Regions from separate parts of the Erythrobacter sp. NE805 genome, predicted to be linked through region 1. Evidence: predicted binding sites of a transcription regulator. Region 1 holds the regulator's gene; each other region holds the start of a gene.
What was found. Region 1 encodes LexA, which represses DNA repair genes until DNA is damaged. Its sites were predicted from a motif close to GTTCCNCNCTTGTTCT; they were not measured.

Region 1 (5,889 bases):
GCCGCCCGCAAGGCCGCCACCACCCCCGCGCAGCTCGAGGAGCGCGCGCGCGCCCGGACCGCCCCCCGCGGTTTCGAGGCCGCCCTGCGCGCGCGCGCCGCCTCCGGTTACGCGCTCATCGCCGAAATCAAGAAGGCGAGCCCCTCCAAGGGCCTGATCCGCGCCGACTTCCGCCCCGCCGACCACGCGCGGGCCTACGAGGCAGGCGGCGCCGCCTGCCTCTCGGTGCTCACCGACGCGCCCTACTTCCAGGGGCACGAGGACTACCTCGTCGCCGCCCGCGCGGCCTGCAATCTGCCCGTCCTGCGCAAGGACTTCATGGTCGACCCCTGGCAGTGCCTCGAGGCGCGCGCCATCGGCGCCGACGCGATCCTCGTCATCGTCGCCGCCCTCTCCGACGCGCAGATGGCCGAGATCGAGGCCGCCGCCACCGAACAGGGCATGGACGTCCTCGTCGAGGTCCACGACGAGGCGGAAATGGCCCGCGCCGCCGCGCATCTCCGCTCGCGCCTCATCGGGGTCAACAACCGCGACCTGAAAACCTTCACCACGGACCTCGCCACCACCGAGCGCCTCGCCCCGCTCGCGCCGCAAGGCACGCTGCTGGTCGGCGAGAGCGGCATCAACACCCGCGCCGACTGCGACCGCCTCGCCGCCGCAGGCGTGCGCACCTTCCTCGTCGGCGAAAGCCTGATGCGCGCTGACGATATTGCGAGTGCCACCCGCGCCCTCATCGGGACAGAACAGGCGGCATGACCAAGCTCACCCACCTCGACGAGACCGGCGCGGCGCGGATGGTCGATGTCGGCGGCAAGCCCGCGACCCAGCGCCGGGCGGTCGCCTCCGGGCGCATCACGATGTCGCCGGAGGCCCTCGCCGCGATCCGCGCGGGCAACGCCCCCAAGGGCGACGTCCTCGCCACGGCACGGATCGCCGGGATCATGGCTGCCAAGCGCACCGGCGAGCTGATCCCGCTGTGCCATCCCTTGGGGCTCGAGGCGGTGACGGTCGATTTCGCCTTCGAAGACACCGCCATCCGCGTCACCGCCGCGGCCTCGCTGACCGGCAAGACCGGCGTGGAAATGGAAGCGATGACAGCCGCTTCGATCGCACTGCTCACGATCTACGACATGGCGAAGGCGATCGACAAGGGCATGGTGATCTCCGAGGTGCGCCTGATCGCGAAGACCGGCGGCAAGTCGGGCGACTGGACCGCGCCGGAACCCCTCGGCGCATGAACGCGCCGCTCGGCCTCGAGGAGGCGCAGGCCCGCCTGCTCGCCCTCGCCCCTACGCTCCCTTCCGAGATCATCCGCACCGACGCCGCGCTCGGCCGCATCCTCGCCGCGGACCTCGTCGCCGCGCGCACCCAGCCCGCCGCCGACCTCTCGGCGATGGACGGCTATGCGCTCGCCCCCGGGGAGGGGCCGTGGCGGCTGGTCGGCGAGAGCCGCGCCGGGGCGCCCTATCGCGACGTGCTCGCGACCGGCGAATGCGTGCGCATCTCGACCGGGGCGATGGTTCCGCCCGGCGCCGACCGCGTGCTCCTCCAGGAGGACGCCCTCGACGCGGACGGCCGGATCATCGCGACCGATCTCCCCCCGCCCGGACGCCACATCCGCCCGCGCGGCTTCGACTTCCACGCGGGCGACCGGCTGCTCGGCAAGGGCACGCGCATCACCCCCGGGCGGCTCGCCCTCGCGCTCGCCGCCGGGCACGGGACGCTCGCCGTCACCCGGCGGGTGCGCGTGGCGGTGATGGACTCGGGCGACGAGCTCAGCCCCGATCCCGCCGCCTGCCTCCCCCACCAGGTCCCGGCGAGCAATGCCGCGATGCTCGCCGCGATGCTTGGGGAGCTCGGTTGCGAGGTCACGCGCATCGGCCCGGTGCCCGACGACCGCACAGCGCTAGCCGCGGCGCTCGCCGAGGCCGAGGGCGCCGACATCCTCGTCACCTCGGGGGGCGCCTCGGTGGGCGATCACGACCTCGTCAAGCCCGCGCTCGCCGAGTGGGGGGCCGAGACCGCCTTCTGGCGGGTCGCGATCAAGCCGGGCAAGCCGCTGCTGGTGGCGACGCGCGCCAAATTGGAGGGGGGCGCGCAGGTGATCCTCGGCCTCCCCGGCAACCCGGTCTCGAGTTTCGTCACCGGCTTCCTCTTCGCCCTGCCGCTGGTGCGCGCCGCGCAAGGGGACCCCGCGCCGCTCCCCCGCGCCGAGACGCTGGTCGCGGGCGAGGAGCTCCCCGCGATCGGCCCGCGCCGCGAGTTCCTGCGCGCGGTGCGGAGCGGCAACGCGGTGCGGCTCGCCGGCTCGCAGGACTCCTCGGCGCTCTCGGCACTGGCCGCGGCGGACTGCCTGATCGACCGCGCCGCCCACGCGCCCGCGCTGCCGGCTGGAGCTGCGGTGACGGTCGTCATGCTCCGGAATGGCTGAATTGCGCGGGTTTGCCGTCGGCGCCTGTTGACAGCTTTCCCACAGTTGCCTATTCGTTCCTTGTTCGTTCACCTTAAGAACGAACAGAGTGCAGCAACGCACCGGTAAGGTGCCTCTTGGCGCACGCAAGGGATTGGCACGGCGGCTCCCCGCAGGGTCCGTCGTGGGTGCGACCACAGGAGTCTAGACCAATGCTGACCGCAAAACAGCGCGAGCTCATCGTCTTCATCCAGCAGCGGCTGGAGGAGACCGGCGTCTCGCCCTCGTTCGAGGAAATGAAGGAGGCGCTCGACCTCAAGAGCAAGTCGGGCGTGCACCGCCTGATCTCGGCTCTGGAAGAACGCGGCTTCCTGCGCCGCCTGCCCAACCGGGCGCGCGCGCTCGAAGTGATCCGCCAGCCCGGCGACACGACGCCCGCGCGCGCCGCGAGCGCGCCGAGCAACGTGGTGCCGCTGACCCCGCCAGCCCCGCGCGCGGCGGAGCCGGCCAACGACGTGATCGAGCTGCCGCTCCACGGCCGCATCGCCGCCGGCGCCCCGATCGAGGCGCTCGAGGGCCAGTCGACCCTCCCCGTTCCCGCCGCGCTGCTCGGCCCGGGCGAGCACTATGCGCTCGAGGTCTCGGGGGATTCGATGGTCGAGGCCGGGATCTTCGACGGCGATTTCGCGCTGGTCCGCCGCACCAGCACCGCGCGCGACGGCGAGATCGTGGTCGCGCTGGTGCGCGGCGAGGAAGCGACGCTCAAGTACTTGCGCCGCGAAAACGGGCAGGTGCGGCTCGATCCGGCGAACGCGGCCTACGACCCGCAGTTCTACCGCCCCGACGAGGTCGAGGTGCAGGGCAAGCTCGCCGGGCTGCTGCGCCGCTACCACTGAGCCCTTGGGGGCCGCGACGGCGCTGACGGCGCCGCGGCCGGGTGACGGGTCGCTGCGCTCGCGGCGCGGGGCGCGGCCCGTCACCCCGGCGGCGGCTTTACCTGCTGTTGGAATTCAAGGGGCCTTTCGCGAGGCCCCTTTTTGCTGGCCTTCGCCCGCCTCCAGACCCCGGTTATCCCCCCTTCAGACCCCTTCTAGCCCCCATTTACCCCCCTCTTGGGCCCGGTTTGCCGGGAGGGGCGCTTTTGTCCAACGGGGTACGGCGGCGGCTCGCGCCACCAGCCATGTGCACCCTGGCTCTCGGCGACCGAGGTGATCGCCGGCTTGTCGAGATTGATCGCGAGACCGCCGCTTTTCTCGAGGTGGCGGCGGTCTGCCTTGAGCCAGCGCGGGCGGCAGGAGCGGGGGAGAAACCTTTCGGAAACAACGATGTCCGCCTCGCGGCAGGCCGCGGCGAGGTCGCGGATGTCGATCCGCTCGTGCCCCCGCCCGAGCAGCAGCACCCACTCCCTCCCCCCGCGTTCGAGCCGCAGGGTGCAGAACTGCGAGGAACAGCGCGCCCCCTCCCACTGCGCGAGCGGCACCGGGTCGGCGGCGATCCCGGAAAGCTCCATGAGATTGTCGCGGGTATATGAGGAGCGGCTGTCGCGCAGCGAGAGCAGGCGGCGCTCTCCATCGGGCCCGGCGACGGTGATCCCCACCTGCCGCCCGTCCCCGGCGACCAGCAGGTCGGGGATCGGCGTCGTCGCCGCGAGCACGCTCGCCGCCGCCACCGGGAGCAGTCCGGCGAGCCGCACCCGCCCCCGCCACAGCGCGAGCCACAGGCCCCCGGCGGCGAAGAGCGCCACCGTCAGCCCGTCGATCTGCGGCATCAGCCGGACCGATCCGGCGAGCCCGGCGGTGAAGTGCGCGATCCACAGCAGCAGCGCCAGCGCGCGCTCGACCACCCACCACACCGGCGCGCCAGCTCCCAGCAGGTCCGCGAGAAAGCCGAGCGCGATCAGCGGCATGGCGATGAAGGTCACGAGCGGGATCGCGACCACGTTGGCGAGCGCGCCGTACATCCCGGCGCGGTGGAAATGGAACAGGACGATCGGCATCAGCGCCAGCTCGATCACCACCCCTGTCGCGAACAGCATCACCGTGTGCCGTCCGGTGCGCACCCACCACGGCTCGTCGCGCGGGGCGAGGAAGGCCTTGACCGGCGCGGCGTTCGAGAGGGCGATCAGCGCGAGGACCGCGGCAAAGCTCATCTGGAAGCTCGGCCCGATCGCGCTCTCGGGCCACAGCAGCAGCACGAAGCCCGCCGCGAGCGCGAGCATCCGCATCGACAGCGCATCGCGCCCCAGCGCGAGCGCCCCGAGCACCAGCAGCGCCGCGACGCAGCTCCGCACGGTCGGCACCTCGGCGCCGGTGAGCAGCGTGTAGCCGATCCCCGCCAGCGCCCCCGCCGTCGCTGCGACCACCGGGAGCCGCACCCGCGGCGCGAGCGCGGGCCACAGCGCGAGCAGGCGCAGCACCGCGAAATAGGCCGCCGCGACCACCGCGCTGACGTGCAGCCCGCTGATCGAGAGGAGGTGGGTGAGCCCCGCGTCGCGCATCGCCGTCGCGTCGGTCTCGGCGATGCCCCCGCGGTCGCCGCTCGCGAAGGCCGCCGCGATCGCGCCCGGCGAGCCCGGGACGCGGGACCGCACGTGCTCGGAGAGCGCGCGCTGGACGGCGGCGATCCCGCCGCTCGCGGGCGCGGGGGTCAGAACCTCCAAGGGTCCGACGATGGTGCCGGTCGCCGCCAGCCCGCTGAACCAGGCGGCGCGGGCGAAGTCGTAGCTCCCCGGGAGCATCGGGTGGGCGGGCGGCATCAGCCGGGCGCGCAGCCGCACCACCGCGCCCTCTGCGAGGCCCTCCGGGATGCCGCCCGCGAGGTTCTCGAGCGGCACATTAACCCGCACCTTGCGCGCGGTCCCGCTCTCCGCCTCGCGCATCGCCAGGGTGAGGCGCAGGCGGCCCTCGGCAGGCTGGTCCTCGCGCTCGAGCACCGCGCCGTGGATCACCGCCACCACCGGCCGCGCGATCGGCTCGGCGCCGACGATGGTCGAGCGCGCCCAGACCGCCGCCACCCCGAAGGCGAAGACCAGTCCGCAGGCAATAAGCGCGAGGCGCAGGTTGGCGCGCGTCTCGTCGGCCAGGCTCCCCGGCGGCCAGGCGAGGCGCGCGGCGAGCGCGAGGCCCGCGCCGCCCGCGATCGCGGCGATCCAGTGAAGCGGCGTCGGCAGCGCGAACCAGGCGATGATCCCGGCAGCGAAGGCCACCGCCAGCCACGGTGCGCGCTCGAACCCCGCCTCGCCCAGGAACCGCTCCGCCGCGTCGAGCGCCCGCCCCGCCCGCGCGCCCGCGGCGATGCTGGACAAGCCTCGCGCACTTTGCCAAGGGCGCGCTCGTGGTTCTCCGGCGGGCTCTCCGCCGGGCTCCTCCCCCATCGGAATGACCGGCACATCGCGCATCGGCTTGCCCCCCGACCGGCTCGCCCCCACCGCCAGCGCAGATGCAAGCCGTTCGAAAGAGAACAGGAATGTGAGGCTCATG
Region 2 (5,889 bases), on a different contig from region 1:
GCCACCGGAGGCACCACGGGGATGCCCAAGGCGGTGATGTGGCCGATGCGCGAAGCCTGGGGCGCGTTCAACATCGGCGTCTGGCAGCGCCCGCCCGGCACTCCGCCGCTGGTGGTCGCCAGCCTCGCGGAGCAGGTCGCCGAGGCCGCCCGGATCGGCCCCGAGCACCCGGCGAGCACCTCGCCGCTGCTGCTATTGTCGCCGCTGATGCACGGCGCGGGGCAGTTCACCGCGGTGATCCACCTGCTGAAGGGCGGCACGCTGGCGCTGCTCCCGGCGCCGAAGTTCGACGCCGATCTGGCGCTGGACGAGATCGCACGGCTGGGCGCCAGGGGCGTCTTCATCGTCGGCGACGCCTTCGCGCTGCCGATCGCCGACCGGCTCGACGCGCGCGGCGACGGGGCGGAGGTGCTGGCCTCGCTGAGGAGCATCACCTCCTCGGGCGCGGTGTTCTCGCCGGCCCTCAAGCAGCGGCTCCTCGCGCACCATCCAGGGCTGATGATCGTCGATGCGCTGGGATCGTCGGAGAGCTCGGGCACCGGGATCGTCGTCACCACCGCCGCCGGCAGCAGCGGCGGGGGCAAGTTCCAGCCGCTCCCCGGGCCGGGCCGCGAGGTGCGGCTGTTCGACGAGAACCTCGAGGAGATCCCCAAGGGCACCGCGGGCGTCGGCATCGTCGCGCGCACCGGGCCGCTGCCGCTGGGCTACCTCGGCGAGGATGAGAAGAACGCGGCAACCTTCCCGGTGATCGACGGCAGGCGCTGGCTGATGACCGGCGACCGCGCGCGCTGGGCGGCGGACGGCACGCTCGAGTTCATCGGCCGCGACAACATGTGCATCAACACCGGCGGCGAGAAGGTCTTCCCCGAGGAGGTCGAGGCGGTGCTGCTCGAGCATCCCGCGGTCAAGGACGTGCGCGTCGTCAGCCTTCCGGATGCGCGCTTCGGGCGCAAGGTCGTCGCGGTGGTGCAGCCGGAGGGGGAGGTCGACGAGACCGCGCTCGACGCCCATGCCCGCGCCGGGCTCGCCGGCTACAAGATCCCGCGGCGCTACGTCATCACCGCGCAGTCGCTGCGGCTCAACAACGGCAAGCCCGACTACAAGACCGCGCAGGCGATCGCGGATGCCGCGCTAACGCGCTGAAACGCGGCGCTTCGGCGCCCTGTTGCAACCTAGGTTGTGCCATAAGGCGCGCTCTTGTCCGAGCAACGGGCGATGACCGAACCACCTGACGCCGACGCCGCCACCGGCGGCCTCGCCAGCCCCGATCGGCGGCTCCAGGCGGTGCTCGACAATGCCTCACTCGCAATCTTCCTGATGGATGACCGCCAGCACTGCATCTACATGAACGCCGCCGCCGAGCAGCTCACCGGCTACACGCTCGGCGAGATCCTCGCAGCCGACCGGCCGCTCCACGACATCGTCCACCACACCCGACCCGACGGCCGCCCCTTCCCGCTCGCCGAATGCGCCATCGACCGCGCCTTTCCCGAGCACAACCAGATGCGCGGCGAGGAGATGTTCGTGCACCGCGAGGGGCACTTCTACCCCGTCGCGTTCTGCGCCAGCCCGGTGCGCAACGACGCCTCGCAAACCATCGGCACGGTCATCGAGGTGCGCGACATCACCCGCGAGCGGCGCGCCGAGGCGATGCGCCGCGCGCTCGTCGACGAGCTCGACCAGCGGCGTGGTGTGCACGATCCGCCTCGACGTCACCCCCGAGTGACGGCGCCGCTTCCGGATCAGAACGGGAACAAAGTCGCCTTATTCTCCCCTCGCGCCAGCCACGATACACCGGGCGCGAATCCGGAAGGAGGAGGAAACCCATGGCCAAGCGCAAGACCGCCCTCGACCATCTCAACAACGGCCGCGAGCCGCACATCGTCCACATGATCCCGCCCGGAGCGCCCGGCTTCCGCGAGGCCGGGGGCGGGGCGATGGTGGTCTCGAGCCCGGCGGAGGTGAACGCGCTGGTGCGGGTGCTGAAGGCGGGCGAGATCGTCACCCTCGACGACCTGCGGCAGGCGCTCGCCCGGCGGCATCAGGTGGCGGTCGCCTGTCCCGTCTCGACCGCGATCTTCCTGAACATGGCGGCCCGCGCCGCCGAAGAGCAGCGTCCCTACCTGCCCGAGGACGAACTGACCCCCTGGTGGCGGGTGCTGAAGAAGGGCGGCTTCCTCAACCCCAAGTACCCCGGCGGCACCGCAGCGCAGCAGGCCCTCCTCGAGGCCGAGGGCGTGCGCGTCTCGCCGCTGCGCCGGCAGCCGGCGGTGTTCGACTACGAAGCGCGCCGCCCCGCCGACCCGATCGAGGCGCGCTGACGTCCGCTTCGGAAGGACGGCGCAGGGCGGGGTGAGTGTCGGTAGCTGGTGGGGGCTGCCGCTGCGATGCTCGTCGCCCCGTGCTTGACACGGGGCTTGGCTACTTCGGCGATGCTTCGGGTGTAAACCACTGCTCCTACAGATCGTCCCCACCGGGGTTCCCTCACCATGATCCGAGATCGCGGCGAAGGCAGAAACAGATGAGCCGAGCCCCGTGTCAAGCACGGGGCGACGAAGATCAGATGGTGTCTATAGGGGATCGCTCGCTGACGGGCATGTCGCGGACGCGAACGGCCCGAAGCACCCGTTCCCGCGCTGGCTCCAGCGGACCTTAACGACCCCTCCAGCGCAACATTCGAAGCTGCGCCGGTGCAAAAGATTCACGGGTGGATTCGAATGATTCACTCCCCATATTTTTCTTCACAGATTCAATTTGGGGCTTGCGGGGTCCGCGACTCAAGCTTGCTCCACGCGTCGCGGGTTTGTGACGCCGTGATGAAGCCCGGCGGATGGTAAGTAAGGGCTTAATCGGGCGTTGACGGGATTCCCCGGGTGATTCATCATCTAGTGGTTCGGCGCAAATCGGACCCCCAAGCCATGGTGAGACCCCGCCGCCCCGCAGAGGGCATCGAAGACAGGGATTCGCCTCGGGAGCTTGGACCGACCCGCGCCGCGAAGGGGACCGACCGACCTGCCGACACGCCCGGACACGGGCCCTCCTGTTGGCAAGTCTGTGGACCTGCCGGTATAGAACAGAATCGGAACATCGCACCTTGTGCGATGGTGCCGATTCGGGGGACAAGGTGGGCTGACTATGGATTTCAAGGCGAGCGACAACGTGCCCGATGACGCGGTGAACACCGATGTGACCAATGAACTGGATGCGGGCTCGCCTGCGGCGGGGGATGAGAAGGCTGTGACGATGAAGACGAGCGATATGGGCACCGACGCACTGGTCGCCGCCAAGGCGGGCGAAGTTCTCTCTGGGGCCCTCGCCGGCGCGATGGCGGCCGCGATGAAGGATACCGCGAAGGCCGACAGCAAGAAGGTCAACGACCGCCGCTTCAACATCGTCACCGATCCCTCGCGCGATGCGCGGCTCACCGATTTCGGCAAGGACACCCTGACCGACCGCTACCTGCTGCCCGGCGAGGTCTACCAGGACCTCTTCGCCCGCGTCGCCGATGCCTATGCCGACGACGAGGCGCACGCCCAGCGGCTTTACGACTACATCTCGAACCTGTGGTTCATGCCCGCGACGCCGGTGCTGTCGAACGGCGGCACCAACCGCGGCCTGCCGATCTCGTGCTATCTCAACTCGGTCGAGGATAGCCTCGAAGGGATTGTCGGCACCTGGAACGAGAACGTCTGGCTCGCCTCCAAGGGCGGCGGGATCGGCACCTATTGGGGCAATGTCCGCGGGATCGGCGAGCCGGTCGGCCTCAACGGCAAGACCAGCGGGATCATCCCCTTCGTGCGGGTGATGGATTCGTTGACCCTCGCGATCTCGCAGGGCTCGCTGCGCCGCGGCTCGGCGGCCTGCTACCTCGACATCTCGCACCCCGAGATCGAGGAGTTCCTCGAAATCCGCAAGCCCTCGGGCGACTTCAACCGGAAGGCGCTGAACCTCCACCACGGCGTGCTCGTCACCGACGAGTTCATGCACGCGGTGCGCGAGGGTGCGGAGTTCGCGCTGAAGTCCCCGCGCGACGGCTCGGTGCGTGGGCGTGTCGATGCGCGTTCGCTGTTCCAGAAGCTGGTCGAAACCCGGCTGGCGACCGGCGAGCCCTACATCGTCTTCTCCGACACCGTGAACCGCATGATGCCCAAGCATCACCGCGACCTCGGCCTCAAGGTTTCGACCTCGAACCTGTGCTCGGAAATCACCCTGCCGACCGGCATCGACCACCTCGGCAATGACCGCACGGCGGTGTGCTGCCTGTCGTCATTGAACCTCGAGACGTGGGAAGAGTGGAAGGGCGATCGTGCCTTCATCGAGGACGTGATGCGCTTCCTCGACAACGTGCTCCAGGACTACATCGACCGCGCGCCCGACGAGATGGCCCGCGCCAAGTACTCCGCCGCGCGCGAACGTTCGGTGGGCTTGGGCGTGATGGGCTTCCACTCCTATCTCCAGCAGAAGGGCGTCGCCTTCGAAAGCGCGATGGCGAAGGCGCTGAACCTCCAGATGTTCAAGCACATCCACGCCAAGGCCTCGGAAGCCTCGATGCTGCTCGCCCAGGAGCGCGGGCCCTGCCCCGACGCCGCCGACATGGGCGCGATGGAGCGCTTCAGCTGCAAGATGGCGATCGCGCCGACCGCGTCGATCTCGATCATCTGCGGCGGGACGAGCGCCTGCATCGAGCCGATCCCGGCCAACATCTACACCCACAAGACCCTCTCGGGCAGCTTCATCGTGAGGAACCCGTATCTCGAGAAGCTGCTCGAGAAGAAGGCCAAGAACTCGACCAACGTCTGGAACTCGATCCTCGAGCGCGGCGGCTCGGTCCAGCACCTCGACTTCCTGACGCCCGAGGAAAAGGCGGTCTACAAGACCAGCTTCGAGATCGACCAGCGCTGGCTGCTCGAATTCGCCGCCGACCGCACGCCCTATATCGACCAGGCCCAGTCGCTGAACCTGTTCATCCCGGCCGACGTCGACAAGTGGGACCTGATGATGCTCCACTACCAGGCGTGGGAGCGCGGCATCAAGTCGCTCTACTACCTGCGCTCGAAGTCGGTGCAGCGCGCCGGGTTCGCCGGCGGGGTCGAGGCGGACAACACCTCGGAAGCGCCCCGGATCGAGCTCTCCGCGAGCGGCGAGCAGACCGATTACGAGGAATGCCTGAGCTGCCAGTGAGTTTGAACCATTGGATCAGCAGTCGCGATGTCAAATGTGAGGCGAAGTTGGAAGGCTGGCTTTCCAAAGAAGCTGGAGGCAATCCTTGATCCGTCTAATGCTCATCCCTTGGATGGTTGCGACCCTGACGAGCTTTATAAAGTGATGATGGCGGAACGGACGGAGCTAAATAAAGCTAGGCGCGAAAGTGAAGATAACTTCGTGAAGAGCATTATACAGCTTTCTTCTGGGCTTCTGTTATTACTTGCTGGATTTGCGGTGAACGCCAGAGATAAGTTAACTGATGCTTCTGAATCGCTGTTTGGTTTTTGTGCGTTCTCGTTGCTGATATCGATCTGCGCTGGGTTGGCTGAGCACCACCTCTCCGCGAAGGCTCATCAACGGCAGCAAGAGATTGTAGAGCGATACTACACTAAGGTCATCAAGAGTTACTCTGAGCCCCTCGAGAACTTCTATGTGCGAATGGCGCAGCTGATCCAGTTTTTAGCGTTTGCCGCCGCTTTGCTATTTCTAATGATCATCGCTGCGTCGCAGATCGGAGAAACTAATGTCCGACAAGAAAAACAATACACCGCCACCTCCGCCGCCATCACGGCCTAAAGAGGGCCGGCAAGCATTTGGATCAACTGGCGTAACGAAGTCGGCCGCACCGTCCATGCCGCCACCTCCCCCGAAGAATCCGAAGAAGTAATCAGGCTGTGGCGCCTT
Region 3 (5,889 bases), 240 kb from region 1:
GCCGACAACATCAAGGACAAGTCCGGGCACCCGACGGGCGCGCGTTTCACGGTCTACCTGCCGGTGCACCGCGGCGAGATGCCCAAGCGCCGCGAGCCTGCGCCGCTCGTCTCCTCGGACTGGTCGGCGGGGGGCAAGGTGCTCCTGGTCGAGGACGAGGACATGGTCCGCGCCGTCGCCGAGCGGGCGCTGACCCGCGCGGGCTACGACGTCACCGCCTGCGCCAACGGCGAGGAGGGGCTCGCCGCGATCGAGGAGGGCGGGGAGTTCGACCTCGTGGTCAGCGACGTGGTGATGCCGGGGATGGACGGCCCCGCGATGGTCCGCGCGATCCGCGCGCGCCTGCCGCACATGCCGGTGCTGTTCATGTCGGGCTATGCCGAGGAGCAGCTGCGGCGCGACATCGACATTCCCGACATGCACTTCATCGCCAAGCCCTTCAGCGTCGCGGCGATCGGCGACAAGGTCGGCGCGGTGCTCAGCGAGGCGCGCGCGGCGGCGGGGGCGTGAGGGCCGCGCCAATTCACCGGCGCAATCACTCCGTTCACCTTGGATAAAGCGGCAAAATCGTTCATCTCCTGCAAGACGAGACATCGGAGGGGACTGGAGATGATCAACCGCGCCGTGGCTGCCCGCATGGGCGCATCGCTGGCCGTGCTGCTCGCCACCGGAGCCGCCGCCCAGTCCGGCAGCGTCCCCGACCCCGACGCGAGCGCGCAGGGCGATGTCGCGCTCACCATCTACAACAACGACATCGCGCTGGTGCAGGACGTGCGCCGCCTCGACATCGCGGGCGGGCGCAGCCGCGTCGAGTTCCCCGACGTCTCGGCCGCGATCCAGCCGCAGACGCTGAGCTTCGCCGCGCCCGACACCACGATCATCGAGCAGAACTTCGACTATGACCTGCTCACCCCGGGCAAGCTGATGGAGAAGGTGGTCGGCCAGACCGTCACCCTGCTGCGCACCAACCCCGCGACCGGCGCCGAGACCCGCGAGCGCGCCAGGGTGCTCTCGGTCGCGGGCGGCGTGGTCATCCAGATCGGAGAGCGCATCGAGGTGCTGCGCGACGACGGGTTGCCGGTGCGCGTGATCTTCGACCGCGTGCCCCCGGGCCTGCGCGCGCGGCCCACCCTCTCGGTCAACCTCGATTCGAGCCGCGGCGGCGCGCGGCCGGTCAGCTTGCGCTACCTCACCGGCGGGCTCGGCTGGAGCGCGGACTATGTGGCGCTGTTCAACGAGGCGGCGGGCACCATCGACATGCAGGGCTGGGTGACGCTCACCAACAACACCGGCACCACCTTCCGCAATGCCGATACCGTGCTGGTCGCGGGCAATCCCTATGACAACAGCAGCGGCGGCGGCGGGTACAGCCAGCGCGGCATGACCCGCGCGGGCACCGAAGCGCCCGACCGCGAGCGCCTTGGCGACTTCTACCTCTACCCCATTTCCGGCCGCACCACCGTCGCCAATGCCCAGACCAAGCAGGTGAGCTTCCTCGACGTGCAGGGCGTGCCCGCGCGCAAGATCTACGCGACCAGCGTCTATTGGCAGCAGAACGACAGCGAGCCCCGCAACGTCGAGAGCCGCATCGCCTTCGCCACCGGCCGCGCGCAGGGCCTCGGCGATGCGCTCCCCGCCGGCACGGTGCGCTTCTACCAGCGCGACCGCGAGGGCACCCCGCAGTTCATCGGCGAGAAGGGCATTGATCACACCCCGATGGGCAGCGAGCTCTCGCTCCAGACCGGCGATGCCTTCGACGTCACGGTCAAGGCCGAGATCGAGAAGCGCGAGACGATCACATCGCAGGAGTGGGAGAAGTCCGCCCGCTACCGCATCACCCAGGGCGGCAAGACCACCACGGTCGAGGTCGAGCGGCCCAAGACCTTCTACCGCACCACGATGCGCTACACCCTCACCAACGCGCGCAGCACGCCGACCGAGGTTGAAGTCAGCCAGACCGGCCTCGCGCGCGGCTGGTGGGGCGACGACACCCGCGTCACCAGCGAGGACGTGCCGGGCGAGCAGCTCGACATCGACCGCCGCCGCTATAAGATCACCGTCCCCGCGAATGGCGAGCGGGTGGTGCGCGTGACCTTCGAAACCCGCTACTGAGGCGCGGGCCGATGCGACGCACGGTCCTCGATCCCCCCTCCCTTCAGGGAGGGGCCGGGGGTGGGGCGAGGCCGCGGGCCTCGCACGTGACCGCTGGTGTGGAGCCCCCACCCCCAGCCCCTCCCCGGGGGCAGGGGAGAAGGTGGGCGGCGCTCGCCGGAATCTTCGCCGCCCTTCTCGCGGCCCCGCTCGCCGCCCAGACCCTCCAGCAGACGGTCGCGCGCCCGGTGGTCGACGCCGCCGCGCCCTCGGACCTCTCGGTCACGATCTACCGCGATCCCGACCGCAGCGCCGACGCCGCGCTCAACCCGCGCTATCCGCGCGGGCTCGCGATGATCTCCGAGACGCGCCGCGTGACCCTTCCCAAAGGCGAATCGACGATCCGCTTCGAGGGCGTCGCCGAAGGCATGATCGGCGTCTCGGCGATCGTCACCGGGCTGCCCGGCGGCACGATCGAGAAGAACCGCAACGCGCAGCTCCTCAGCCCGGCCGCGCTGGTCGACGGGACGCTCGGCAACCGCGTCACCGTCACCCGCACCAATCCCGCGACCGGCGAGGCGAGTGCCGAAGAGGCGACGATCCGCACCCGCGCCGACGGCGGCCTCGTGCTCGAGACCGCGCAGGGCTTCGAGGCGGTGCGCTGCGCCGGGCTGCCGGAAAAGCTCACCTTCGCGCGCATCCCCGCCGGGCTCTCGGCACAGCCGGTGTTCTCGCTCGACACCGCCTCGCCCGAGGGCGGCACCTACGAGGTGACGCTCACCTACCTCGCCTGGGGCTTCGACTGGCAGGCGAACTATGTCGCGACGCTGGCCGAGAAGGGGGCGGGGGGCGAGGCGGCGATGCGGCTGCTCTCCTGGCTCACCCTCGTCAACGACAACGGGCAGGGGTTCGATCAGGCCAAGCTCCAGATCGTCGCGGGCAAGCTCAATGTCGAGAGCGACTACCGCCGCCTCGCCGACCCGCCGAGGGCCGCGCCGCTCAGGCTCACCTGCTACCCCTTCGGCAGCACCGCCGAGGGCTCGGAGATCCCGGCGCCGTGGTCGCCGCCCTACCCGATGGAGCCGATGATGGCGCCGCCGCCCCCGCCGCCCGCGCCGATCATGGTCACCGGCTCCCGGGTCGAGCGGATGGCGATGGACTCGGCGGTAGCGGTGATGACCGCGAGCGAGGAGAACCTCGGCGACTTGAAGCTGTTCCGCGTGCCCGGGCGGGTCGACGTCTCCGCCAAGGGGATGAAACAGGTCGCCTTCCTCGACAGGCAGGCGGTGCGCGGGCGCTATCTCTACGAGGCGTTCTGCGATCCCTACCGCCCGATCGACGCGCCGGGCGAGCCGGGCGCGGCGGCGCTGTTGCTGGTGACGAAGAACGAGGAGGCAAAGGGCCTCGGCATGGCGCTGCCGCAGGGGGCGCTGACGCTCTACGAGCCGAGTGCGCGGGGCGATCGGCTCGCCGCCCGCACCACCCTGCGCGACTATGCCAAGGGGCAGGAGATGGAGCTGCGGTTCGGCACAAGTCGCCAGGTGTTCGCGCGCTGCAATGCCGTTGGGCTGCCGGCGCAGGCGGGCTACCCGCGCGCCGGCTGGCTGGCGATGCGCGCCGAGCTCACCAACGCCAACCCGCACCCCGTGACCCTGCGGCTGGTGCTCGCCGGGCCGGGGGTGAAGGTGCGTGTGCCGGGGAGCAGGGTGTTGGTGAAGAACGGCAACCAGGTCGTCGAGGTGACGGTCCCGGCGAACCGGACGCGCACGCTCGACTGGCGGCTCGGCCCGGTCGGGCAGTAGGGCGCGCCCGCGTAGGGGTTATGCCGGATTGTGCGCCGTAAATTAATTTGCGTTCCCTACTTGTTCCCATAGAACAAAAGGTATACATAGCTCCTACAGGACAGCGGAAAACTGCTGCTGTGACCCTAGGCAAGCGAAGGAGCGCGTGCGATGGCAACCCAACTGAAACTGGTCGAAGAGGACAGGAAAGCCGTGGATCGTCAGAAGGCTCTCGAAGCCGCGCTCGCGCAGATCGACCGTGCGTTCGGCAAGGGTTCGGCGATGAAGCTGGGCTCGAAGGAGGCCATGCAGGTCGAGGCGATCTCGACCGGCTCGCTGGGTCTCGACATTGCATTGGGCATCGGCGGGTTGCCGCGCGGCCGGGTTATCGAGGTTTATGGCCCGGAAAGCTCGGGCAAGACCACGCTCGCGCTGCACGTCATTGCCGAGGCGCAGAAGATGGGCGGCACCGCCGCCTTCGTCGACGCGGAGCACGCGCTCGATCCCGTCTACGCGAAGAAGCTCGGGGTCGACATCGACGAGCTGATCGTCTCGCAGCCCGATACCGGCGAACAGGCGCTCGAGATCACCGACACGCTGGTGCGCTCGAACGCGATCGACGTGCTGGTGGTCGATTCGGTCGCGGCGCTGGTGCCGCGTGCGGAAATCGAGGGCGAGATGGGCGACAGCCACGTCGGCCTCCAGGCGCGCCTCATGTCGCAGTCGCTGCGCAAGCTGACGGGCTCGATCAGCCGCTCGCGCTGCATGGTGATCTTCATCAACCAGCTGCGCATGAAGATCGGGGTGATGTACGGCAACCCCGAGACCACCACCGGGGGCAATGCGCTCAAGTTCTACGCGAGCGTTCGCCTCGACATCCGCCGCACCGGCCAGATCAAGGAGCGCGACGAGATCACCGGCAACACCACGCGGGTGAAGGTCGTCAAGAACAAGGTCGCGCCGCCCTTCAAGCAGGTCGAGTTCGACATCATGTACGGCGAGGGCATCTCCAAGATCGGCGAGATCCTCGATCTCGGGGTCAAGGCGGGCCTCGTCGAGAAGTCGGGGAGCTGGTTCTCCTACGATTCGATCCGCATCGGGCAGGGCCGCGAGAACGCGAAGACCTACCTCAAGGAGAACCCGGAAGTTTGCGACCGGCTGGAAGCTGCGATCCGCAGCCGCACCGACCAGGTCGCCGGGGAGATGATGACCGGGCCGGACGCGGATTCGGACATGTGATTCCCAAGCGGGCGTGAGCCCGGGCCGGAGTGTCCCGCTCCTGTCCCGGCTGTCCCCACAACGCGCCCGGATACGCGGAACGCCGGCGTGTGCCTTCCCCAGGGCACGCGCCGGCCTTTCGCTTTTTGGGGGGCGGGTGCGCGCAAGGGTGCTTAACCCCCCGCCAAGTACCTGCAAGCCCCCGGTCACACCCTTGCAAGGCCCCTCCCGCACCCCGATCGGACCCGCGTTTTGCACGCTCCATTGCCTTGCGCGCCCGCATTGCCTAACTGCACGCCCATGACGTCGACCAACGAAATCCGCCGCTCCTTCCTCGACTACTTCGGTAGGAACGGGCACACGCCCACCCCGAGCGCGCCGCTCGTGCCCTACAACGATCCGACGCTGATGTTCGTCAACGCCGGGATGGTGCCCTTCAAGAACGTCTTCACCGGGCTCGAGACCCCGCCGTCCCCGCGTGCCGCTTCGGCCCAGAAATGCGTCCGCGCCGGCGGCAAGCACAACGACCTCGACAATGTCGGCTACACCGCGCGCCACCATACCTTCTTTGAAATGCTGGGGAATTTCTCCTTCGGCGACTATTTCAAGGAGCAGGCGATCGAGCACGCGTGGACGCTCCTGACCAAGGAATGGGGCATCCCGAAGGACAAGCTCACCGTCACCGTCTACCACACCGACGACGAGGCCGCGGGCCTGTGGAAGCGCATCGCGGGCCTTCCCGAAGATCGCATCATCCGCATCGCCACCAGCGACAATTTCTGGTCGATGGGTGACACCG
Region 4 (5,889 bases), on a different contig from region 1:
TTGGCGTCCGCGTCGCGCGCGATCCACAGGCCGACGAAGAGGTCGAAGGCGAGGTAGTGCGTCCAGCCGATCGCCACCCCGGCATCACTCGCGAAGATCGCGCGCACCCCCGCGATGGTCGAGAAGTCCGCCCCGCCTCCTCCCGCATTGGGGATGAGGCCGCTGAGGAGACCGATGAGACCGGTGGCATAGGTCAAGCACAGGATGCCGACGCCGAGATAGAGCACCGCCGAGAGCAGCGCGGGCCAGCGCGGCAGCAGGATCAGCATGGCCCATGCGACGAGCGCCAGCGTGTTTGTGGCGCTGAACACCAAAGCCCATCCGTTCATGCCATCTCCCCGCTCTCGCCGACCCGGCGCCATTCGCGCGCGGCGCGGCGCATCGCCTCGTTGTCGTGGGTAAAGCGCCCGCCCGCCCGGCGCAGCGCGAGGCCGAGCGCGGCCTCGGCGACCAGCCCGGCATCGACCGAGCGATAGCGCTCCCACGATCCCGACAGCAGCGGGTCGATCAGCGGCGCGGCGATGAGGGCGGCGCGCTCGGCAAAGCGCAGGTCGCCCTGCCGCTCGCCGCGGAGCAGGCCGGGGTGGAGAATGTCGAGCCGCTTGAAGCCGATCCGGGTCAGCGCCTCCTCGGTCTCGCCCTTGACCCGCATGTAGAAGCTCTTGGAGCGCGGGTCGGCCCCGGCGGCGCTGACCAGCACCATGTTGGGCACGCCCGCACGCTTCGCCGCCTCGGCGGTGGCGAGCACGAGATGCTGGTCGACCGCGCGGAACGCCTCCTCGTCGCGGCCCGCCTTCTTCCACGTCGTCCCAAGCGCGCAGATCAGCGCGCGCGGGCGAACTGCGTCGAGCACGTCGCCCCACTTCTCGGGCGCCGAGACGAACATCTCCATCCGCGCGCCGAGCGGCAGCGGCGCCTCGCGCCGGGCGATGCCGAGGATGCGCACCTCGTCGCCCGCGCTGGCGATTGCGATCACCCGCCGCCCGACAAGGCCGGTCGCACCGACCAGCGCCACCCGCACCGGGCCGGTCACGCGCGGCTCATACATTGATCAGCCCCTCCGGCGCCGAACCGTAGATCCGGCTGACCGCCTGCATGGCGAAACGGTCGCTCATGCCGGCGATGAAGTCCGCGATCACCCGGGCACGCTCCGGATCGCGGGCCGGAAGCCGCGCCTGCCAGTCCTCGGGCATCAGTCTCGCATCCTCGGCATAGGCCGCGAACAGTCGCGCGACGACGTCGCGCGCGCGCTCGGCGGCGGCGACCTGTTCGGGGTGATAGTAGAGGCGTTCGTACATGAAGCTCTTGAGGCGCCGCTCCTGCGCGGCCATCGCGGGCGAGAAGCCGGCGAGCCGGCGCCCCGCCGCGCGCACCTCGGCGACCGAACCGAGGCCCCGCACCTCGCGCGCGGTGTGCCCCAGCACGTCGTTCACCATCAACCCGATCTGGTCGCGCACCATCTCGCGCAGCAGACGCTCGCGGGAGGCGCGGGGAAAGCGCTTTTCGACCGCCCGCCACTGGTCTGCGAGGAAATCGAGCGCGAGCAGGTCGTCGAGCTGGAGGAACCCGGCGCGCAGCCCGTCGTCGATGTCGTGGTTGTCGTAGGCGATGTCGTCGGCGATCGCCGCGACCTGCGCCTCGAGCGAGGGCCAGGTGTCGAGCGCGAGCGGGAAGGCGGCATCGAGCTCGGCAAGCGCCCAGTTCGGCGCTGCGACGGGCCCGTTGTGCTTGGCGAGACCCTCGAGCAGGTCCCAGGTGAGGTCGAGCCCGTCGTGCTCGGGATAGGGGCACTCGATCCGCATCACCGTGCGCAGCGCCTGCGCGTTGTGGCAGAAGCCGCCGTGGCGCTCCATCGCCTCGGACAGCGCGGCCTCGCCGGCATGGCCGAAGGGCGGGTGGCCGAGATCGTGGGCGAGACACAGCGCCTCGGTGAGGTCCTCGTCGAGCCCCAGCGCGCGGGCGATCACCCGGCCGATCTGCGCGACCTCGAGGCTGTGGGTCAGGCGGGTGCGGTAATGGTCGCCGTCGGGGGCGATGAACACCTGGGTCTTGGACTTCAGCCGCCGGAAGCTCATCGAGTGGATGATGCGATCGCGGTCGCGCTGGAAGGCACTGCGCGGGCCGCGGCGCTCGCCCTCGGAGGGACCGCCGAACTCGCGCAGTACGCGGGCCTCGGGATCGGCAGCATAGGGGGCGCGGAACATCACGGCGAAGCGATTAGGGGAGCGCGCGGCGCGGCTCAACCGGAACAGGTCGGGAACCTTGTGGGGAGCGCGGGAAAACCTGCGGGCCTCAGGGTTATGGGACCGCTCTCCGGTGATTGGGGGGGAGGAGCGCGGTCCCACGGGCACATCGGTGCGACCCGAGAGCCCGGAGCCTGTCTGGTGACAGGGTCCGCGGGTCAGATAAGGCCATGTTGCGAGGGGTGCAATGCAACAAAAGAGCAAAACGCGACGAACCGAGCACTAGGCGACGCTTTCCTGCCCGAGGATCCAGTTCGCCGCCGCCTCGCAGTGGATGCGGGTGCTGTCGAAGATCGGCAGGACGTTCGCGTCGACGTCGACCACCATCTCCAGCTCGGTGCAGGCCAGCACCACCGCCTGCGCGCCTTCCTGCGCGGTGTTGGTGATGATCGTCTTCATCCGCCGCTCCGCATCCCGCGTGACCTTGCCGACCATCAGCTCGTCGTAGATGATCCGGTCGAGCATCTCGACATAGGCCATGTCCGGCGGGAGCAGGTCGATCCCGTGGGCGACGAGGCGCTTCCTGTAGAAGCTCTCGGTCATGACATTGCGCGTGCCGAGCAGAGCGGCGCTGGTCGTGCCCGCCCGCTTCATCGCGAGGCCGACATATTCGGCGATGTGGAGGATCGGGATGTTCACCGCCGCGGCGACTTCGTCGTAGAGGCGGTGCATCGAGTTCGCGCCGATGATGAGGCCCTCGGCCCCCGCCCCCTCGAGCCGCTTGGCGCTCTCGGTGATGACGGTGCCGGCGCGCTGCCAGTCGCGCTCCTCGACGAGCGCGTAGAGCTGGCAGAAGTCGAGGCTCTCGATCAGCAGCGGGGCGCTCGCCATCGGGGCGGCGCGCTTCTGGACGATGCGGTTGATGCGGTCGTAATAGGTGGCGGTCGACACCCAGCTCATGCCGCCGATGATCCCGAGTTTGCGCAAGGCGGCGTCGCCCCTTCATTTTCCTGTTGCGGATGCGAACGGCTCTAGGGCGCAAGCGTTCCTCGCGTCCAGAGGGCGCGCGCTCATGGGCTAGGTTGTCGGGACTTTGGCGGCGCGGCGTGTTCCACAAGCCACGGTTCGAGCGCGGCGAGGGTCTGCGCGGCCGCCTCCTCCTGCGGCAGGTGGCCGATCTTGGGGTAGGTGACGAGGGTATTGTTCGGCAGGGTCTTCGCCAGCCAGCGCCCCGCCTCGACCGGGATCAGCCGGTCCTCCTCGCCCCACAGGATGAGGGTCGGCACCCGGACCTTTGCGATGTCGCCCTCGGCAAGCGCGTCGTAGGGCTGGCTGAAGCGCTTGAGGGTCGCGCGGCGGTTGCCGGGATAACGCAGCAGCTCCCAGTAGCGGTCGACCATCGCCGGGGTGACGATCGACTTGACCGACACCGACTGCTCGAGGCTCTGCGCGATCAGCGGGCGCGGGGTGATCTGCTCGACCAGCAGGTTGACCCCCGGCATCCGCGCGATCGTGAAGCCGATGTTGCCGCTGCCCTTCTTCTCGTCCTTGGCGGCGAGCTTGAGCATCGGCCCGCCGCTGCCGTCGACCAGCACGAGGCCGGTGAGCCGCTCGGGGTGGGCAATGGCGAAGGCGAGCGCGTGCTTGCCGCCCATCGAATTGCCGCCGAGGACGAAGGTCTTCACCCCCAGCCTGTCCGCCACTGCGCCGATGTCGGCGACGTAGTTGGCGGTCGAGTAGTCGTCCTTGGGGTCCGGCCCGGTGAGGCCGTGGCCGACCTGGTCGAAGCGGATCACCCGGTAGCGCCCCTTGAGCGCCTCGGCCCACGGCTCCCAGGTGTGGAGATCGGCGTTGGAGCCGTGGAGGAGGATGATCGCGGGCGCATCGCGCGGCCCCTCGTCGCGTAGGTGGACGGTGACGCCGTCGCCGATGTCGACGAACTGCGAGGGCGCCCCGCCGTACTTGGCGCGCATTGCGGCCGCGTCGGTGTCGGGGGTGCGGAAGATCAGGAAGGCGATCACCAGCACCGCGACCAGCACCAGAAGCCCGCGCCAAATCCACTTCATCACGGCCTCATCTCCGCAATCCAGCGCCGCACCACCGCGACGCCCTCCCTGTCGATGCTGCTCTTGCCGAGCTCGGGCATGGCGATGCCGGGCTCGGCGCTGTCCATGCGGTAGAGCAGGATCGACTGCTCGGGGTGGCCGGGGACGATCGAGAAGTCGTTGCCCCCCGCCCCGCGCCCCGCGGCGACCGGGCGCTTCATGATGCCGATCGCGTGCGGGTCCGCCTGCTCCCAGCGCAGGTCGAGCCCCGAGTTCGACGCCCCGCCGCCGGGCTGGTGGCAATGCGCGCAGTTCGCATCGAGATAGGCGCGGGCGAGCGGCCCGGCCGGGTCGGAGGCCTTGCGTGCGCTCCAGACCGGCAAGGTGCCCGCCCCCTGCGGCACCCGGTCGAGCGCGCCCTGCTTCACCATCTCGGCGAGCCACTTGACCGAAAGATTGCGCGCCTTGGGGCCGATCGGGATGACCTGCCCGTCCCTGCTATGGCAGGTCTTGCACTGGTTCTTGTTCGGGATCGCGTAGGAGATTGCCTCACCCGCCGGGGTGGTGAGGTCCACGCGCCCGCCGGCGAGCGCGAGCGTCGCGTCGGTCTGTTCGGCATTCCAGCGATAGGGGAGCGCCACCCAGCCCTCGGCGCGGTGGAGCAGCACGCGGGTCTCGATCAGCCGCCGCCCGGCGCCCTCGCCGAAAGCGAAGGTCTTGATGATCGCGGCGCCCACCGGGAATTGCAGCAGGCCCGCTCCGGCCGCAGTCAGCTGCGTGCCGTCGGGCAGGTAGATGAAGCGCAGCTTCTCCGCCCCGTCGGACCACAGCGGGGTATTGAGCGCATAGGGGTGGACGCCGAGGTTCGGCACCTGCTCCCTCGCTTGCGTGAAGAAGCCGTAGTCCGAGAGCTTCGCCGGAAAGCCGCTCCCGGCGATCGCCGCGTCGGCGACCGGGGGCGCCGCGAGCCGCGCGTTCGCCATCACCCCGCCGAGCGTCGCCAGCGAAAGCGCGAGGAGAGCGCCCGCGAGCCTCACTTCAGCCGCGCCTCCAGCGCTGCGGGGGCGCCGACCTCGGGGAAGGTCCAACTTGCGACGGGGGTGAGCGTCAGCGGACCGGGCTTCGCTTCGGCGAGGCTCTGGCCGGGCTTGGTGAGGCCGAGCGTCCAGCCGGACACGCCCCTGGCGATCCTCAGCCCCGTGTCCCCCTCGGCGATCCCGTCCCACAGCACTGGGGGCAGCGCACCGCCGAAGGCCGCGAGCAGCATCTCCTTGCCCTCGAGCTGCGGATCGTCGCCGCCGCGCCCGAAGGCGTTCTCGCCGACGATCACGTTGCGCGCGTAGGGGTTGTAGCGCGGATCGTCGAAGGGCTGGAGATAGGCGACCACCATCACGTGGGCGGTGGGGTTGTTCTCGAAGGCGTTGCCCTCGACCAGCACGCCGTCGTTCGCCATCACCAGCACGCCCGTCCCGCGCCGGACGGAGGCGACAATATTGCCCTTTGGCGCGAAGTTGGGGGTGTCGTTGTCCTTCACCAGGTTCTCGCGCAGGATCACGTTGCCCCCGCCCATCACCGGCAGGCCGGGGAGGTCGAACACCAGCAGCCCCCCGGTGTTGCGGCTCGCGATGTTGCTGGCGACGAGCGCGTTGCGGCTGTTCTCG

Region 2: the regulator LexA is predicted to act here: its motif matches at 3,071-3,086, upstream of ACLBKU_RS04705 (ribonucleoside-diphosphate reductase subunit alpha).
Region 3: the regulator LexA is predicted to act here: its motif matches at 3,945-3,960, upstream of recA (recombinase RecA).
Region 4: the regulator LexA is predicted to act here: its motif matches at 2,246-2,261, upstream of ACLBKU_RS00630 (deoxyguanosinetriphosphate triphosphohydrolase).

The regions. Positions count from the first base shown of each region.
Region 1 is NZ_JBKFDI010000002.1:344,340-350,228, forward strand. It holds gene trpC (indole-3-glycerol phosphate synthase TrpC) at 1-756, shown strand, start outside; gene moaC (cyclic pyranopterin monophosphate synthase MoaC) at 753-1,238, shown strand; gene ACLBKU_RS09635 (molybdopterin molybdotransferase MoeA) at 1,235-2,431, shown strand; gene lexA (transcriptional repressor LexA) at 2,623-3,306, shown strand; gene ACLBKU_RS09645 (ComEC/Rec2 family competence protein) at 3,501-5,714, opposite strand; gene gltX (glutamate--tRNA ligase) at 5,887-5,889, shown strand, end outside.
Region 2 is NZ_JBKFDI010000001.1:1,019,310-1,025,198, reverse strand. It holds gene ACLBKU_RS04720 (AMP-binding protein) at 1-1,143, shown strand, start outside; gene ACLBKU_RS04715 (PAS domain-containing protein) at 1,216-1,893, shown strand; gene ACLBKU_RS04710 (MGMT family protein) at 1,827-2,321, shown strand; gene ACLBKU_RS04705 (ribonucleoside-diphosphate reductase subunit alpha) at 3,136-5,181, shown strand; gene ACLBKU_RS04700 (hypothetical protein) at 5,209-5,781, shown strand.
Region 3 is NZ_JBKFDI010000002.1:587,943-593,831, reverse strand. It holds gene ACLBKU_RS10845 (response regulator) at 1-510, shown strand, start outside; gene ACLBKU_RS10840 (DUF4139 domain-containing protein) at 610-2,112, shown strand; gene ACLBKU_RS10835 (DUF4139 domain-containing protein) at 2,199-3,893, shown strand; gene recA (recombinase RecA) at 4,044-5,111, shown strand; gene alaS (alanine--tRNA ligase) at 5,391-5,889, shown strand, end outside.
Region 4 is NZ_JBKFDI010000001.1:123,649-129,537, forward strand. It holds gene ACLBKU_RS00620 (ABA4-like family protein) at 1-311, opposite strand, end outside; gene ACLBKU_RS00625 (NAD(P)H-binding protein) at 326-1,048, opposite strand; gene ACLBKU_RS00630 (deoxyguanosinetriphosphate triphosphohydrolase) at 1,041-2,204, opposite strand; gene ACLBKU_RS00635 (aspartate/glutamate racemase family protein) at 2,466-3,170, opposite strand; gene ACLBKU_RS00640 (alpha/beta fold hydrolase) at 3,254-4,249, opposite strand; gene ACLBKU_RS00645 (SO2930 family diheme c-type cytochrome) at 4,249-5,265, opposite strand; gene ACLBKU_RS00650 (parallel beta-helix domain-containing protein) at 5,262-5,889, opposite strand, start outside.